3 regions of the Variovorax glacialis genome follow, and region 1 is predicted to be linked to each of the others. Evidence: predicted binding sites of a transcription regulator. Region 1 holds the regulator's gene; each other region holds the start of a gene.
The links. The regulator sigma-54, encoded in region 1, starts transcription at its own class of promoters, with help from an activator protein. The targets are predictions, from matches to a motif close to TGGCANGNAANCTGCTTT.
Positions count from the first base shown of each region.

Region 2: a site for sigma-54 is predicted at 2,325-2,342, ahead of ACSFBL_RS33575 (pilin). Genes of this name have one in related genera too.
Region 3: a site for sigma-54 is predicted at 1,386-1,403, ahead of ACSFBL_RS18720 (pilin). Genes of this name have one in related genera too.

Region 1 is NZ_JBPJZT010000017.1:9,918-14,958, reverse strand. It holds gene ACSFBL_RS29355 (metallophosphoesterase) at 1-180, shown strand, start outside; gene ACSFBL_RS29350 (CHAT domain-containing protein) at 182-2,137, shown strand; gene ACSFBL_RS29345 (RNA polymerase factor sigma-54) at 2,159-3,745, opposite strand; gene lptB (LPS export ABC transporter ATP-binding protein) at 3,867-4,643, opposite strand; gene lptA (lipopolysaccharide transport periplasmic protein LptA) at 4,658-5,041, opposite strand, start outside.
Region 2 is NZ_JBPJZT010000028.1:30,452-35,492, forward strand. It holds gene ACSFBL_RS33540 (hypothetical protein) at 1-169, opposite strand, end outside; gene ACSFBL_RS33545 (hypothetical protein) at 166-465, opposite strand; gene ACSFBL_RS33550 (hypothetical protein) at 465-656, opposite strand; gene ACSFBL_RS33555 (hypothetical protein) at 686-904, opposite strand; gene ACSFBL_RS33560 (transcriptional regulator) at 948-1,208, opposite strand; gene ACSFBL_RS33565 (S24 family peptidase) at 1,309-2,019, shown strand; gene ACSFBL_RS33570 (helix-turn-helix transcriptional regulator) at 2,016-2,219, shown strand; gene ACSFBL_RS33575 (pilin) at 2,390-2,887, shown strand; gene ACSFBL_RS33580 (hypothetical protein) at 2,948-3,250, shown strand; gene ACSFBL_RS33585 (hypothetical protein) at 3,398-3,601, shown strand; gene ACSFBL_RS33590 (hypothetical protein) at 3,601-3,801, shown strand; gene ACSFBL_RS33595 (hypothetical protein) at 4,199-4,498, shown strand; gene ACSFBL_RS33600 (hypothetical protein) at 4,508-4,711, shown strand; gene ACSFBL_RS33605 (hypothetical protein) at 4,708-5,041, shown strand, end outside.
Region 3 is NZ_JBPJZT010000006.1:386,597-391,637, forward strand. It holds gene ACSFBL_RS18710 (CHASE2 domain-containing protein) at 1-424, shown strand, start outside; gene ACSFBL_RS18715 (MBL fold metallo-hydrolase) at 460-1,257, shown strand; gene ACSFBL_RS18720 (pilin) at 1,462-1,905, shown strand; gene ACSFBL_RS18725 (glycosyltransferase 87 family protein) at 1,974-4,034, shown strand; gene ACSFBL_RS18730 (glycosyltransferase family 2 protein) at 3,994-5,041, shown strand, end outside.

The sequences.
Region 1 (5,041 bases):
GACGGGCGCATGAAGACGATCGACGAGGCGCGCCTCGACGGACAGCCCTTCGTCATGGACCAGACCAGCGCTGTGTCGCTCAGCGTCGAGCCCGGCGGCGGGACGGTCGGCGCGCTGGCCCATGTCGAGGGCGACGGGACCGGCGAACCGCGCGAGATCCAGCGCTACACGAGGGGCTGACATGAGCGACACGTCCGACGTCCGGGATATTCGCCTGGAGTTCCTGCGGTCAGGGCCGGCGCACAACCAGCTGCTGTCGCCGCTGACCGCCTACATGGCGCTGTGCGGAGCCGACGGGCCGGTGAGCGTGCATCTGCCTTTCGAGCATGCGCAGTTGCTCACGCGGCTCAACCGCCTTCGCTACGAGATCGACGGAACGCCGATCGCGGCATCGCAGCGCGCGGCCGAACTGCAGGAACTGGGCGAGGCGATCGCGCGGGTGCTCGGCAAGATCCCGGAACTGGTCTCGGAGCTTCGCTCGGCGCGCGGGGATACCAGCCGCCTGGTCAACATCCGGCTGCTGATTTCGGCTTTCGAACTGGGCCTGGTGCCTTTCGAGGCGACGATGTCGCCGGCCGACACCTCGGGCTCCGGCGCGCCGCTGCTGCTGCGCACGCTCACCAACATCACGCGCGAGATCCGCCGCGGCCGGCCGCTCCAGTCGCAATGGAATCGGGCGCCGAAGATCCTCTACGCCTTTGCCTCGCCGCCCGGCTTCGCGGCCGTGCCGGCGCAGGCGCACTTGGAGGCATTGCGCCGTGCCATCGACCCCTGGGTCAAGGCCAGGGATACGCCCGGCGAGCGCGTCGTCGAGGTGCGCAAATTGCTCACGGTGCTGCCGAATGCCACGGCGCGCAGCATCAGCGACGCGTGCCAGTCCGAGGATTACACGCACGTGCACCTGCTGGCGCACGGCGCGCCGCTACCGGGCTCGGACCGCCGCTACGGCATCGTGCTGTGCAAGGAAGGCGAGGCCGAAGAGCACGTCGTCGTCGACGGACAGAGCCTCGCGATGGCGCTCAAGAGCATGAATTCGAACGGTCGGGCGAAGCAACCGCCTACCGTGGTGAGCCTGGCGACCTGCGATTCAGGCAACGCCAGTTCGGTGCTGACGCCCGGCGGCAGCATCGCGCACGAACTGCACGCGCAGGACATTCCGTGGGTGATCGCCTCGCAGTTCCCGCTGTGGATGCGTGCGTCGAACATCGCGGCGGAGCTGCTCTACAGCGGACTGCTTGCGGGCAACGATCCGCGCTGGGTCGTGCATGAACTGCGGCAGCGCCTGCGGATCGACCTGCCGGACACCCACGACTGGGCCAGCATCGTGGTGTACGCGGCCGTCGCGCCGGACCTGGAAGCCCAGGTGGACGCCTTCCGCAGCCGGCAGACCAAGTCGAAGATGGAGGTCAAGTTCGATCGGATGGACTCCCTGGTGCGTGCCAACGAAAAGGACCCGGCACGCCGCGCCGCATCCATCAGCGCCGAGACCGCGGCCGAACTCGACCGGCTCAGCGACCAGATCCGCGTCGACCTGGCGGCCTGGCGCGACAGGCCGGTCGCGCAGCGCAATCCGAAGGAGAAGGCCGAACGCCTCGGCATGAGCGCGGCCAGCGAGAAGCGCATCGCCATCATCCACGCGCTCGTCGGCAATGTGCCCCGCAGCACGGAGGCCTATCGCAAGTCGCGCGAGTTCTACGAGGCGGCACTGAAGATCGAATCGGTCAATCACTGGGTGATGACGCAGTTCCTCTCGCTCGCGGCCATCCCCGCGCTGGCGCCGGACGACGGCGCGCTGACCGCGTTGCGCACCGAGTACGGCAAATGGTGGCTGGTGGCCTGGCAACTGGCGCAATGGCAATTGCGTACGGCCGCCATCACGGACCGGGTGTGGGCGCACGGCACGCTGGCGGAACTGGAACTGCTCAGCGCCGTCTACGGAGGCAACGCCTTCGAGCCCGGCGTCGCCAAGGATCGCATCGTCGAGCATTGCAGGCAGATTCGCGAATTGTCGACGGATTCGTTTCCGGTTCTCTCGACGCAGCGCCAGTTCAGGCGCTATGTGGATCACTGGTCGCGCATGCAGTGGGAAGGGCTGGCGCAGGCGGCGCTGGTAACGCTGGAAGGGCGCGAGGCTTGAGGCGCCTCCTTCAGACGGCCCTCAGAGCGCCTTCCGCAAATTGGCCGGCGCGATCCGCAGCGCCTCCCGGTACTTCGCCACGGTACGCCGCGCGCATTCGATGCCCTGCTCCTTGAGCATCTCGGAGATCTGGCTGTCCGACAGCGGTTTCTTCAGGTCCTCCGAACTCACGAACTGCTTGATCAGTGCGCGCACGGCGGTGCTCGATGCATTGCCGCCCGTTTCGGTGCCAAGCGCCGAGCCGAAGAAGTACTTGAGTTCGACCGTGCCGTAAGGCGTCGCCATGTACTTGGCGGTGGTCACGCGGCTGATGGTGGATTCGTGCAACCCGAGTTCGTCGGCGATCTCGCGCAGCACCAGCGGGCGCATGGCGAGTTCACCGTGCACAAAGAAGCTCTTCTGCCGCTCGACGATGGCGTTGGACACACGAAGGATGGTGTCGAAGCGCTGCTGGATGTTCTTGATGAACCAGCGTGCCTCCTGCAGGCGTTGCGACAGCGCCTGGCTGCCCTCGCCCTTGTGCTGCTTCAGCGCGCCGGCATAGATGTCGTGCACGCGCAGGCGCGGCATGACTTCGGGGTTGAGCATCACGCGGAACTTGGTGTTGGTGCCATTGCCGACGCGCGTGACGATCACGTCGGGCACGACCACGTTGCGCTCCACATCAACGAAGCGGCGCCCCGGCTTGGGCTCCAGCCTGGCGATGAGCTGCAGGGCGGCGCGCACTTCCTCTTCGTTGCTTCGCGTCAGCGTGGCCAGGCGCTTGAAGTCGCGGCGGGCGAGCAGCTCCATCGGCTGCTTGCAGATCGCGATCGCCGTCTTGCGCACCTGCGCCTCGTCATCGCTCTCGTCCTCGTCGGCGAGGGCGCGCAGCTGGATGGTCAGGCATTCGCCCAGGCTGCGCGCACCGACACCGGCCGGCTCCAGGCTCTGCAGCAGGCCGAGCGCGACCTGGAAGTGGTGCACGAGGTCGTCGAACTGGTCGTTGTCGTCGCCCGCGAGGCCCGACGCCAGGGCGGGCAGCGAGTCTTCGAGGTAGCCGTCCTCGTTGAGGGACTCGATCAGGAAGCGCAGCGCCGCCCGATCGGTTTCGCTCAGGCGCAATCCGAGTGCCTGCCGGTGCAGGAAGGACTGCAGCGACTCCTGGCTGCGCGCGAGTTCGGCCGCGTCCGTGCGCTCGTCGTCGCCGAGGTTGTTGGCGCGCGCCGGGGCGTCGCCGCCCCATTCGCTGTCGTCGGGCGCGAGGTCGATGGTGCCGTCGCCCTCCCAGTCGGGCTCGCCGTCGGCCGTGTCCGCCGTGGCGACTTCGGCTTCGCTGGTGGCAGCGACGGCGACTTCCGGGGCGGACGCCGACGGACCGGGCGCGAAATCACCCTCGCCATCGGCAAACCGGTCGTCGTCGCGAACAGGCGCATCGGCTGTCTCCAGCCCGAACTCCTCACGCGTAGCCTCTTCGGCCGTCCGCTCCAAGAACGGGTTGTCGTCCAGCATCTGCTCGACTTCCTGCGTCAGCTCAAGCGTGGAAAGCTGCAACAGCCGGATCGACTGCTGGAGCTGAGGCGTCAAAGCGAGATGCTGCGAAACCCGCAGCGACAAACCCTGCTTCATGGAAATAACGAAACCCTCTGGCCCAAAAGGCCGCCGCGCCCGGCCGCCCGTAGCGGCCGGCCTGCCCCCGGCAGGGGGTAGGCGAAGCACGAAGTGCGGAGCCTGGGGGCGAGCAACATGTTCACATCCGGAAATGTTCGCCGAGGTACACGCGTCGCACCTCGGCGTTGTCGACGATCTCGGCCGGCGTACCTTGTGCCAGGACATGCCCGTCGCTGATGATGAAAGCGTGATCGCAGATGCCCAGCGTCTCGCGCACGTTGTGGTCGGTGATCAGCACGCCGATGCCGCGTTCCTTCAGGAAATTGATGATCCGCTGGATCTCGATCACGGCGATCGGGTCGATGCCGGCGAAGGGTTCGTCGAGCAGGATGAAGCGCGGCTGCGTGGCCAGGGCGCGGGCGATTTCGACCCGGCGACGCTCGCCGCCGGACAAGGACAGGGCGGGCGAATCGCGCAGGTGGTCCACCCGCAGGTCGGCCAGCAGTTCGGTGAGGAGTTCCTCGATTCGCTGCTTCGACAGCGAAACCGGCCGACCGCTGGCGTCGGGCTCGCGTTGCAGTTCGAGCACGGCGCGGACGTTCTCCTCGACCGTGAGCTTGCGGAAGATCGATGCCTCCTGGGGAAGGTAGCTCAGGCCCATGCGCGCGCGGCGGTGGATCGGCATGTGCGCGATAGGCTCGCCGTCGATGGTGATGTCGCCGGCATCGGCCCGCACCAGGCCGACGATCATGTAGAAGGAGGTGGTCTTGCCGGCGCCGTTGGGGCCCAGCAGGCCGACGACTTCGCCCTTCTGCACGCCCAGCGACACGTCCTTGACGACCTTTCGGCTGCCATAGCTCTTCTGGAGCCCGCGCGCCTCGAGGCGGCTGCCCGGCGCGCCTGCGCCCTCGCTCATGCCTGCGGTTTCGATCACTTCTTGGCCTCTCCGCCCAGGGTGGTGGTGGCGCGCAACCCGGTGCCCGGTGCGGGGGCGGGTGCGGGCGCGGCGGCGGCCGGTTTTCCGCCGACGGCGGGTGCAGCCGGCGCGGCCTTGGGGGTGAGGATCGCCTTGACGCGACCACCCGGCTGGGTCGCCACGCCGGCGTTGGGCGGCAGCGAAGACCCGTTGACCGAGAAGGTGTCGTTGCTCTGGTCGTAGACGATCAGCGGTCCGCTGCTCTCGTCGTTGGGTGTCGCCCCGATCAGCCGGCGCATCACCGCGCGGCGGATGAACTTCACGTTGTCGGCACGGCTGTCGTATTCGATGACTTCGCCCTCGCCCTCGATCCACTCGTCAGGACCCGAGTCACGTTT
Region 2 (5,041 bases), on a different contig from region 1:
CCTCGGCCATGGCTGCCCGGCCAGCGCGGAACAAGCCTGGGATCGGCCCGGTGTGAGGCCCGGTCAGCAGGAAGAACCAAAGCCCTTGTCCAGAGGCCGGGAGGGGCGACAGGTTGCGGAACTTCTCGTCCGACCATGTGCGCACTTCGATCTTGCGATAGCGGCTCACACAGGCTCCCAGCAGCGGTAGCCGCCGATCTCAAGCACGACGCCACATACCATCACAAGGCGGATCAAACCTTCCTTCTCCATCTCGTGCAGCCGGCGATCGATCTGAACGACGGTCAAGCCGGTGTTTGCGGAGATGGACGCAGCGGTGCCGGTGCCGACGCGCTTGAGGTCGCCGAGGATGCGGCCGGCATGCGACTTGGCGAATTTCTCGGCGCGTGCTGCGGCCTGGTGCGATGTATCGGGGTCGGTGCGACGTGCGCGCGGCAGGTCGTACATCTCGATTGCGAGTTCCATCACAGACCTCCGAAGGTTGAGTCCATACCGCGGACCTGCTCATCGCTCGGGATGGCCTTTGAGTACGCGCCACCGTGCGGATTCGAGCCGTTGAGGGTGATGGGTGCGCCAGGCTTCTTGTTGCCCTTGTGGGGCTGCAGGGCCTTGACTGTTTGGCTGGGCAGCGAGCGCCAGTTGAAGGGCGATGTCATCAATGTGCCTGAGCGTTTCTTTGAGATGCTCAAAGCGCCGCAAAGTCGCTAGAACTAAGGTTGTCAAAGGAGGCCTCGTCAAGCGAAGATTCAGCAATGGCCTTCAACACAGCAACCCGGACCCAGATCGCAGTAGGAATGCCCGCCGAGCTGGCGATGAGCTTCAGGCGCTGCTCGTCGCGCTCGGAGAGGCGAAGGGTGATGGCCTCGGTCTTCTTGCCCTGCGGCATGTTGCGTGCGGTCGTCATGTGTCTCTCGGTTTCCTCTGTTGGATGGGCAGGCGGTAAGGCGTCAGGCGGCCCTGCGGATGCGGCGCGCGGACTTTGGGGTGCGGTAGATGCCCCAGTCGATGTCGGGGCGGAGGGTTTCGCAGTCCACTCGGCCGCCCGTAGCGCGCTCGATGGGCCCACACTTGTCAGCCGGGACGTTGCGTCCTGGCAGCTTCCATTGACTGAGGGCGCCCTTCTTGACGCCGATCAGGTCGCACAGTCGTTGCTGGGTGCCGACGATGTCTGCGGCTAGGGAAAGTGGGTGCTTTTCCGGTGTGTTCATGACTTGCGGTCCTCAGGGTTTGCGCAAGTCTATAACTTCTGCACTTCGGAGTCAACAAATTCAACACGACCAACTGAGCCTATGTTTAGATAATCTAGCCATGGACATACCAAAGTGGCTCAAGGAATCGAGGCAGCGCGCGGGCCTCACGCAAGAAAACGCGGGCGCCCTGGTGGATGTGACCAAGGGGAATTGGTCAGCGTGGGAGCATGGCCGGCACAGTCCGAGCATCAAGCAACTAGCACGGATTGCCGATGCTCTGCACGCGCCGCTCCCTGATGGCCTTAAAAGCAACGACGCGAACTTAGTGTTTACTCACGTGCCTGAGCATTCCGTGACAAAGGGCACACAGATCGGAAGCTTGACTCAGTCAGTCGTAGCTCAGGTGGAGCCCGGTGGGGCGTTGTCCTACATTCGTCGGGTGCCTGTGACTGGAACCGCGCGCTTGCGGGCCGACGGCACATACGAGGAGATAGAGGCAATGGGTGGAATGGATGGGTTTGTCGTCTTGCAAACCCCTGATCGCACGGCGCATGCGCTCCGTGTCCGCGGTGACCAGATGGCCCCCGCAATTCGTGACGGCTGGTATGTTGTTGTGTCGCCAAACTCGACGCCGGCTGTGGGTGAGTATGTGGCGGTGACGCTACGCGATGGGCAGAAGATGGTCCGAGAGCTGCTGTTTCAGCGCGCGGACTCGATCGCTGTCATGGAAGTGAACGGCCAGGTTCGACAGACGATCCCGACCGAAGAGGTGGAGAGCATCCACGCGATTGCGGCGGTCATCCCTCCAAGCCAATGGCAGCCGATGTGACCAACATTCCCAGGCTTCGGGAACTGCGCGAGTTTCATGGCGAGAGCCAGAAGCAACTCGCTGCGGTGCTCGATGTCGCCTCCCGCACTATCTTGCGCTGGGAGGCTGGCGACCAAGACCCTAACCTGTCCGACCTGCGCAAGCTGGCCGCGCACTACGGCGTGACCGTGGCGTACCTGGTCGGAGAGGCGTCGAAGTGACAATTCCTGTCACCCCCGTCCATTCACGTCACCCGGGCAACACGGTTTGTCACAGATTGTGTGGCGTCCGTGAAACATTGCGCACTTTAGTTCCGCTCGCGCGGCTGGCACGCTGGCTGCGTTACATCACCCGTCCGGGGCTTTCCCGGCTTCACCAAACTGGAGTTTCTATGAACCGTGCAATCCGCTCCGCCCAGAAGGGCTTCACCCTGATCGAGTTGATGATCGTCGTGGCGATCATCGGCATCCTGGCTGCCGTCGCCCTGCCGGCCTACCAAGACTACGTGAAGCGCGCCAAGGTCACTGAAGGTCTGGCTCTGGCATCGGCCGCCAAGACGACGATCGCCGAGAACGCCGCCAACGGCAAGCTGTACAGCGCTGGCTGGACCGCCCCCACCGCAACCGCGAACGTGACCTCGGTTGCGATTGACGATGCGAACGGCCAGATCACGATCACTTATGCAGCCCCTGTCCAAGCTGGCGGCACCCTGATCCTGCGCCCGTACACCGGACCGGTCAGCACCCCCGTTGCTTTGCCGACCTCGGTTACGGCCGGCTACGCTCCCCCGGATGGTTCGATCTCGTGGGCTTGCGGCGCGCTCGGTGCAGCCGCCCCCGCAGTCGCCGGTTCGCTGGAAGCCAAGTTCGCCCCGTCGAACTGCCGCTAATCTTCACGCTGTCCCACACAGGCCGCCTTCGGGCGGCTTTTTCGTTTTAGGATCACGCCCATGCGAACCCTGCTCATCATTGCCGCCCTCGCGCTTGTGGGGTGTGGCGACAAGCCAAAGGCCGTTGCCGACTTCGGCGCGGCCCAGCTTGCGCGCGCCGCTGTCGCGGCTGAGCGGGCCTGCGCTGCGGCGGGCTTCGAGGATCTACCCTCCTGCGCAGAGTCGCCAGCCCAGGACGTCAGGCGCGCCGCCAAGACCGCCATGGAGATGGAAGCCACGTACACCAGGCTATGCGCCGCCGATCTGAGGCGCGAAAAGTGCGACGACATGCTGATGTCTGCCTACTTTGTAGCCAAAAAGTAACGGACCTTTCCATAAGAGTAGGAGCAGCCCGCCGCGCGCGGGCTTTTTTTCGCCTCCAAAAATATTAGTCCCGAATATCTTGACATTGCCATTCTAGAAATTCTATACTTCGTCCAAGCGCTGAGTGGTTCGGCGCAGGAGATGGAAGTGAACAAGGTCAGCAGCATTCGCCGCACCCCGGCGTTCCTCCCGCACGAAGAAGCGGAGATGCGCGAAGAGTTCCTCGCAGGCGTCGAAGTCACTGAACTCGATGCGCCCGTCCCGACGTTCCCCGCTGCCCGCATCAACGTTCGCGGCGAGCTGGTCATCAAGCCGACCGGCCTTCCCCCGGCTGAGTGGGAGATCCTTTGATGAACACGCTGGACATCCTCATCCTCGCGCAAGGCAACGAGCTTGCCGACTTCAAGGCGGCCCGCGAGTTGTATCCGCTCACCGAAGCGCAACTGCTGGCCTACGACCGCGCCCACAACGCAGCGAAGAACTCGCCGGCCTACGACGCGCAAGCATCGGCCCGCGCTCTGCGGCAGGAACTGAACGGGGGTGCGCGATGAAAGCCGCCTTCGAAGCGATTCAGGCGGGCCTCCTCGCCATCGCCATCTCTGCCGGCTTGGTTTGGTGTCTCGACCGCTGGTTTTTCTTCGACGGCATCCCTGCCATCTGGTGACCACATGAACAAGCAACAACTCACATTTCGCCTGGCAGTGCCGGCGCCAAAGCCAATCGGCGGTCTTCTGGACAGCCGCTCCCAGTACGTGCCGGCCGTCAAGACCGACATCAGGGCGACTTTCGCAAGGGTCAGGGCCGAACAGCAACTTCCGCAACCGAAAGGCAAGTGATGCCCGACGAACTGATCCTCCTTCTTCAAGACATTGCGAGCGCACTGGTCTGGGTGGCGCTGTCCTGCGTGTTCGGAATCGCTGCGTTTGCCGCTCTCGTTGGGGACTGGCTATGAACGTCGCCGACTTCGCGGACAGCCGCTTCCTCTGCCTGGAGAACAACAGCCGCGCCCAGCGCATCGGCATTGTCTCCTCGCAACTCCACGAGATCGAGGAGTTGTGCCGAGCCAACCCGAGGACCGCCGCCTATCAGCAGCACGACCTCGAAAGGCTGCGCGCCGAACTGCGCGAGCTGCGCAAGCCCGCGCCACCGCGCCAACCCGCTGCCGGGTTCGTCGCCACCTGCGTCGTCCTGCTTCCCCTTGCGCTGATCAGCGTCGTCTCGCTGGTCCGCTACTTCATCCACCCCTGAAAGGCCGACATGGCACACACCACCACCAACATCCACGGCGTCAAGTCGATCCGGGTTGTCCCGACCGTCTTCAGAGACTTCGTTTCTCACCTCGTTGTTTTTGAACTGATTGGCGGCGGCGAAGTCACCGTCAGCGGTTTCGCGCCCGAGCTTCTGTCGGTCGACGTCCAAGAGCCGGCCAGTGCAATCGAGGAAGCGCCGGAGACCGCATGACTGAAGAAGTATCGAAGCTCCTACGCTCCCCGTTCCCGGCCAACCAGATCGGGAAGCTGCCGAAGCCGTTCAAGAAGGATTCCGCGAAAGGCCAGTGCGACGAGTGCGGCGGCTGGCACGGGCTGCCCGCCGCGCACTTGGACTATGTCGGTCACGCGGCGATCACCCACCGCCTGCTTGACGCCGACCCCGCTTGGTCGTGGGAGCCGCTGTCGCTCAACGAGCAGGGCCTGCCCACGGTCGACAGCAATGGCGGCTTGTGGATCAAGCTGACCGTCGGCGGCATCACCCGCCTCGGCTACGGCGACGCACAGGGCAAGACTGGCGGCG
Region 3 (5,041 bases), on a different contig from region 1:
CCGGAGCTATACCGTCGTCGGAGACGCGGTCAATCTCGCTTCAAGGATCGAGGGCTTGGGATATCACTATGGCGTCGAGATCGTCGCCAGCGAGGCTACGACGCGGCTGGCGCCCGCATTCGTCTGGCAGGAACTCGACTGCGTGCAAGTGCAAGGCAAGCTTCGAGTCGTTCGGATCTTTACCCCTGTCGGCACTGTGGGCGACGGCAACCGAGCGCGGGATGAAAATCTCGAACGCTGGAACCAGGTCCTTGCGGCCTATAGAGCGCAAGATTGGCAGGAAGGTCAAGTTATGCTTGCGCCCCTGCGCGAGCCGGATGCCAAAAAAGTCCTTTACCAGCTCTATGCGCAGCGTTTAGCCTCGATGTCGTTGCAGCCCAAGGATCCGAACTGGGATGGCGCAACCCGGTTCGAAACAAAATAACAGCCCACAAGGCTGGCAGATGAAGGGTCTCGCGAATGCAGGTGCGTGTGTTGGGGTGCTCAGGCGCCATCGCCAAGGACTGCCGCACGACCTCTTTCCTGGTCGATAGCGACCTGCTGGTCGACGCCGGCACTGGCGTTGGCGATCTGACCCTCGACGAAATGGCCGGCATCGACGACGTGGTGCTTACCCATTCGCATCTCGACCACGTTGCTGCTCTCCCCCTGATGATCGACGCCGTGGCAAGCCGCCGCACACGGCCGCTGCGTGTGCATGCGCTTCGCGCGACCATCGAGGCGCTCCGGGCGCATGTCTTCAACAACGTCATCTGGCCCGACTTCGCGAGCATTCCCAGCCGGGAAGCGCCATTCGTGTGCTTTCATGACCTGGTGATCGGCCAGCAATTGCAGATCGGGACCGGCAAGCTCAAGCATATTGAAGTGCTACCTGCCGTACACACGGTGCCGGCATGCGGATTTGCCGTGCGGTGCGCGCAGGGCGGACCGAACTGGGTGTTCAGCGGGGATACGGAGCGGAATGCGCCGTTCTGGGAGCGGGTCAATCAGCTCGAAGTGGCGATGCTGGTAATCGAGACGGCTTTCAGCAATCGGGAGCAGGCGCTGGCGCGGCGGAGTTTGCATCTTTCGCCGGCGACGCTGGCGGGGGAATTGGCGCAGATTGCTGAGGGGAAGGATTACCCGATCTACATCACGCATACCAAGCCGGCTGAGACGGATGAAATCATGAGCCAGATTGACGATCTGTCTGACGGCTCGCAAACGCGTGGCATCGACATTCGGTGGTTGCAGGCGGCTGGCGTGCTGGAAGTGTGACCATGCTTGCCGAGTTGGTGACAAAAATGTCAGTCGACGTCGGCTCCCGGCAACAGTTTTGGTCACACGTTGTAACTAGAACGTGAACAAATCCGCAGCAACCGGGGGCGCAAACTAAGAAACCGGGATGGCACAGATGCTGCGGTTAGTTGATCGCACCGGGGGCTCTCCTCGGGCCCTTGCAACTAACCTGGAGTAACTGAAATGAACCGTCGTTCCATCGCACGCAATGTGCAAAAGGGTTTCACCCTTATCGAATTGATGATCGTCGTGGCGATCATTGGTATCTTGGCTGCCGTGGCTCTGCCGGCTTATCAGGACTACACGACCCGTTCGAAGATGACCGAAGTGCTCATCATGGGCGCGCCCGCCAAGCTTGCTGTCGCTGAAACGACTTCGTCGCTGGGCTCCCTTGCGTCCGTTACCCTGGTAAACAGTGGCTACAGTTTCCCCGGCGCCACGAAGTACGTTGGGGGCGTCACAATTGCTGACACGACGGGCGTCGTCTCCATCAGTTCGATCGTCCCGAACGCAACTGGCACCGTGACGCTGACCCCCAAGGAGGTGACAGCCGGCACTGGTCAACTGACGTGGAAGTGCGCGTCCGCGGATATCGCCGCCAAGTACCTGCCTTCGGAATGCCGCTAAGCTGGCGAGCTCTGCAAAAACCGCCTTCGGGCGGTTTTTTGTTCGCCGGACAACACGTTTGTCGCAACATGCTTGCAACGCTCCTGGCCTGCCAACCTGCAGCGGGAAGGTCGGCTGATCGCATTGGCGCGTATGTGTTGTGCACCGTTCTTGCGACTGCATGGACCGCATTTGCTGGTAAAGATGTGCCGTGGGACGCGCTGCACTACCACCTATACGCTGGCTATAGCGTTTTTCACGACAGGGTGGCCATAGATTATTTCCCGGCTGGCCCCCAAACCTATTTTGTTCCCTATGCGCACGCGCCGCTGTCGCTGATGGTGGGCGCCGGCTGGCCGTCGCTGGCTATTGGCATCGCGTTCGCGTGTTTGCATTCCCTAGCGCTATGGCTGACCTGGGAGTTGGCCCGTGCAGTTAGCCGGGATGAAGAAGGCCGCAGTCCGGCACTGGTGATCTGGAGTGCAGTTGCCTTGGCCTTGGCCAACCCGGCTCTGTTGCAGGCCTTGGGCTCGTCCTTTACCGACATTACGACCGGCACGTTGGCCTTGGGCGGCTATGTGGCCTTGGTCAATTCTTTTCATGCTCACCGTGTTAATCGGTTAGCCCTCGCAGGTGTTTTGCTAGGCGCTGCTGCGGCCCTCAAGATGTCGAACGCCGTCTTCGCCTTGATGCCTGCCTTGCCGCTGGTGCTTGGCTCAGCGCGGAACTGGCGCACGCGCTGGCAGGGCCTGCTGCTATTTGGCGCCTGTGCAGCGGGCGCTCTGGTTCTGATCGGCGGAGCATGGGCCTACGCGCTCTGGACGACATTCGGCAATCCGCTGTTTCCGATGCTGGACGGTCTCTTCAACCCGGCTGCACCTGTGGGTGGTGCGGTCGCTGTCGCCGCGGAGCCGGCGTCGCCTCTTTTCAGATTGCTGGGGGCGATGGATGTCATGCGCGACCCGCGCTTCCTGCCCTCGTCACTGGCCGAGGCGTTCATGCGCCCGTTCGACATGCTGGCCGCTCGGCGCATGATCCACATGGAGACGATGGCGGCTGACATGCGCTACGCGGCGCTGATGTGCTTGCCCGTGCTGTGGCTGGTCGTTACCCTGCGACGCCGGTCGCAGTCGGCGCCTTTTGCTGCCTATCCACCGAGCCAGCGCGCCTGGGCGAGCCTGACAATGTCCTTCCTTGTCGCCTGGGTGCTCTGGTTGCTCATCAGCGGTAACAGCCGATATTTCATTCCCATGGCCTGCATCGCGGCCGTGATTTTGATAGCTGGCGTGCACCGCGTTCTGAGCGGCATGCCCCGCGTCCAAGGTTACGCCGTGATGGTGTTGCTGGGCGTGCAAGCGCTCTTGCTCTACGAAGCCGCGGATCTTAGATGGAGCGCACAACCTTGGGACGGTGCCTGGACTCAGGCGACTGTGCCCACGAATCTCAAGTCGCAGCCATTTCTATATCTCTCGATGGACTCACAATCGCAGTCCTTCTTGGTGCCGTCTTTGGCACCGGGCTCGGCCTTCGTCGGCATGGGCGCCGACGTCGATCCTGAGGGCCGCGACGGTCAGCGCATTCGCGCCCTAATCAAAACCCACTCGCCGCAACTGCGGATGCTTACGCTCGTGCGGCAAGTGGAACTGGATGGTCGGCCGATTGCTCCAGCTGCTGCCACGTTTGACTACCCACTTCGGCGCCTCGGCCTGCGCGTCGATGTCAGCGACTGCGAATACATCCGCTACCGTGGCTACTCCGATGCTATTGAGCAGGTCGGGCCCAGATCTGGCTCGCGAGATCAGATTTATGTCTACACCTGCCGCTTGGTGCCCGGAGACGGGCTGAGCGACGCCGAGCTGGCGAGCAAGCGCCTGGCTGATCAGGTGCTCGATCGCGTCGAGCGCGCCTGCCCTGATCTTTTTCGCTCGCGACACACGACCAGCGTGCGCAACGGCTCCATCTGGCGCCGCGGCTATCCAGATTTCGCAATTTGGGTGAATGATGATGGCTGGGTGCGATTTGCGGATCTGCTTCGAGGCGGTGGCGACTTCTCGGGCTTGGGCAGTGCGAATGAGTGGATCAAGTCGCCGCGCCCGTTGAAGTGTTGGCGTGAACGAGGACGTTTCCATGTCGAACGAAGTGATTTCTGAAGAGTGGGTGCAGGTCGCGCCGGCAAGCGACCAGGACGGCAAGATCGAATTGACCATTCTGATGCCATGCCTGAACGAGGCACTCACTTTGCCGGCCTGCATTGCCAAGGCTCAAGACTTCCTGACTCGGAGCGGCGTTCGAGGCGAAGTCCTCGTCTCGGACAACGGATCGAGCGACGGCTCGCAAACCTTGGCCATGGCATGCGGGGCGCGCGTCGTCTCTGCGCCCGTGCGTGGCTACGGCGCGGCGTTGCTCGCCGGCATTGCATCTGCAAGGGGGCAATATGTCGTTATGGGAGATGCCGATGAAAGCTACGACTTCGGCGAGCTCGACGGCTTCGTCGCTGCACTGCGGAATGGCAGTCAGCTGGTGATGGGCAACCGCTTTCGCGGCAGAATTTTGCCCGGCGCCATGCCGCCGCTGCATCGCTACCTCGGTAACCCGGTGCTCAGTTTTGTGGGTCGGTTGTTCTTCAAGTCACCCATCGGCGACTTTCACTGTGGGCTGCGCGGCTTTGAGCGGCAAGCGATCTCGCAATTGGGGCTGTGCTGTGAAGGCATGGAGTTTGCCAGCGAGATGGTCGTCAAGGCATCCTTGAGCCACCTGCGCATTGCCGAGGTGCCGACCACCTTGTCTCCCGATGGGCGCGATCGGCCGCCGCATTTGCGCACATGGCGCGATGGGTGGCGCCATCTGCGCTTTCTGTTGCTGTTCACGCCGCGATGGCTGTTTCTTTATCCGGGCGCTGCGCTCGCCCTGCTGGGGTTGGTCCAGTTGGGACTCGCGCATGCGCACCCGGGAGGATGGGGTCGATGGCCCGTCGGCATTCACACTCAATTGCTTGCGGCCGCCGGGATGGTGCTCGGGTACCAAACCATGCTTTTTGCGATGGGTGCGGTGCTTGCGCGCCACTGGGCTCACCTGAACACGATTCACCCTCGCGATCGGTGGGCGCTCCACGTGGCGAGGGGGTCGTTGCTGCCCGCCGGCGGCGGACTCGCTACCT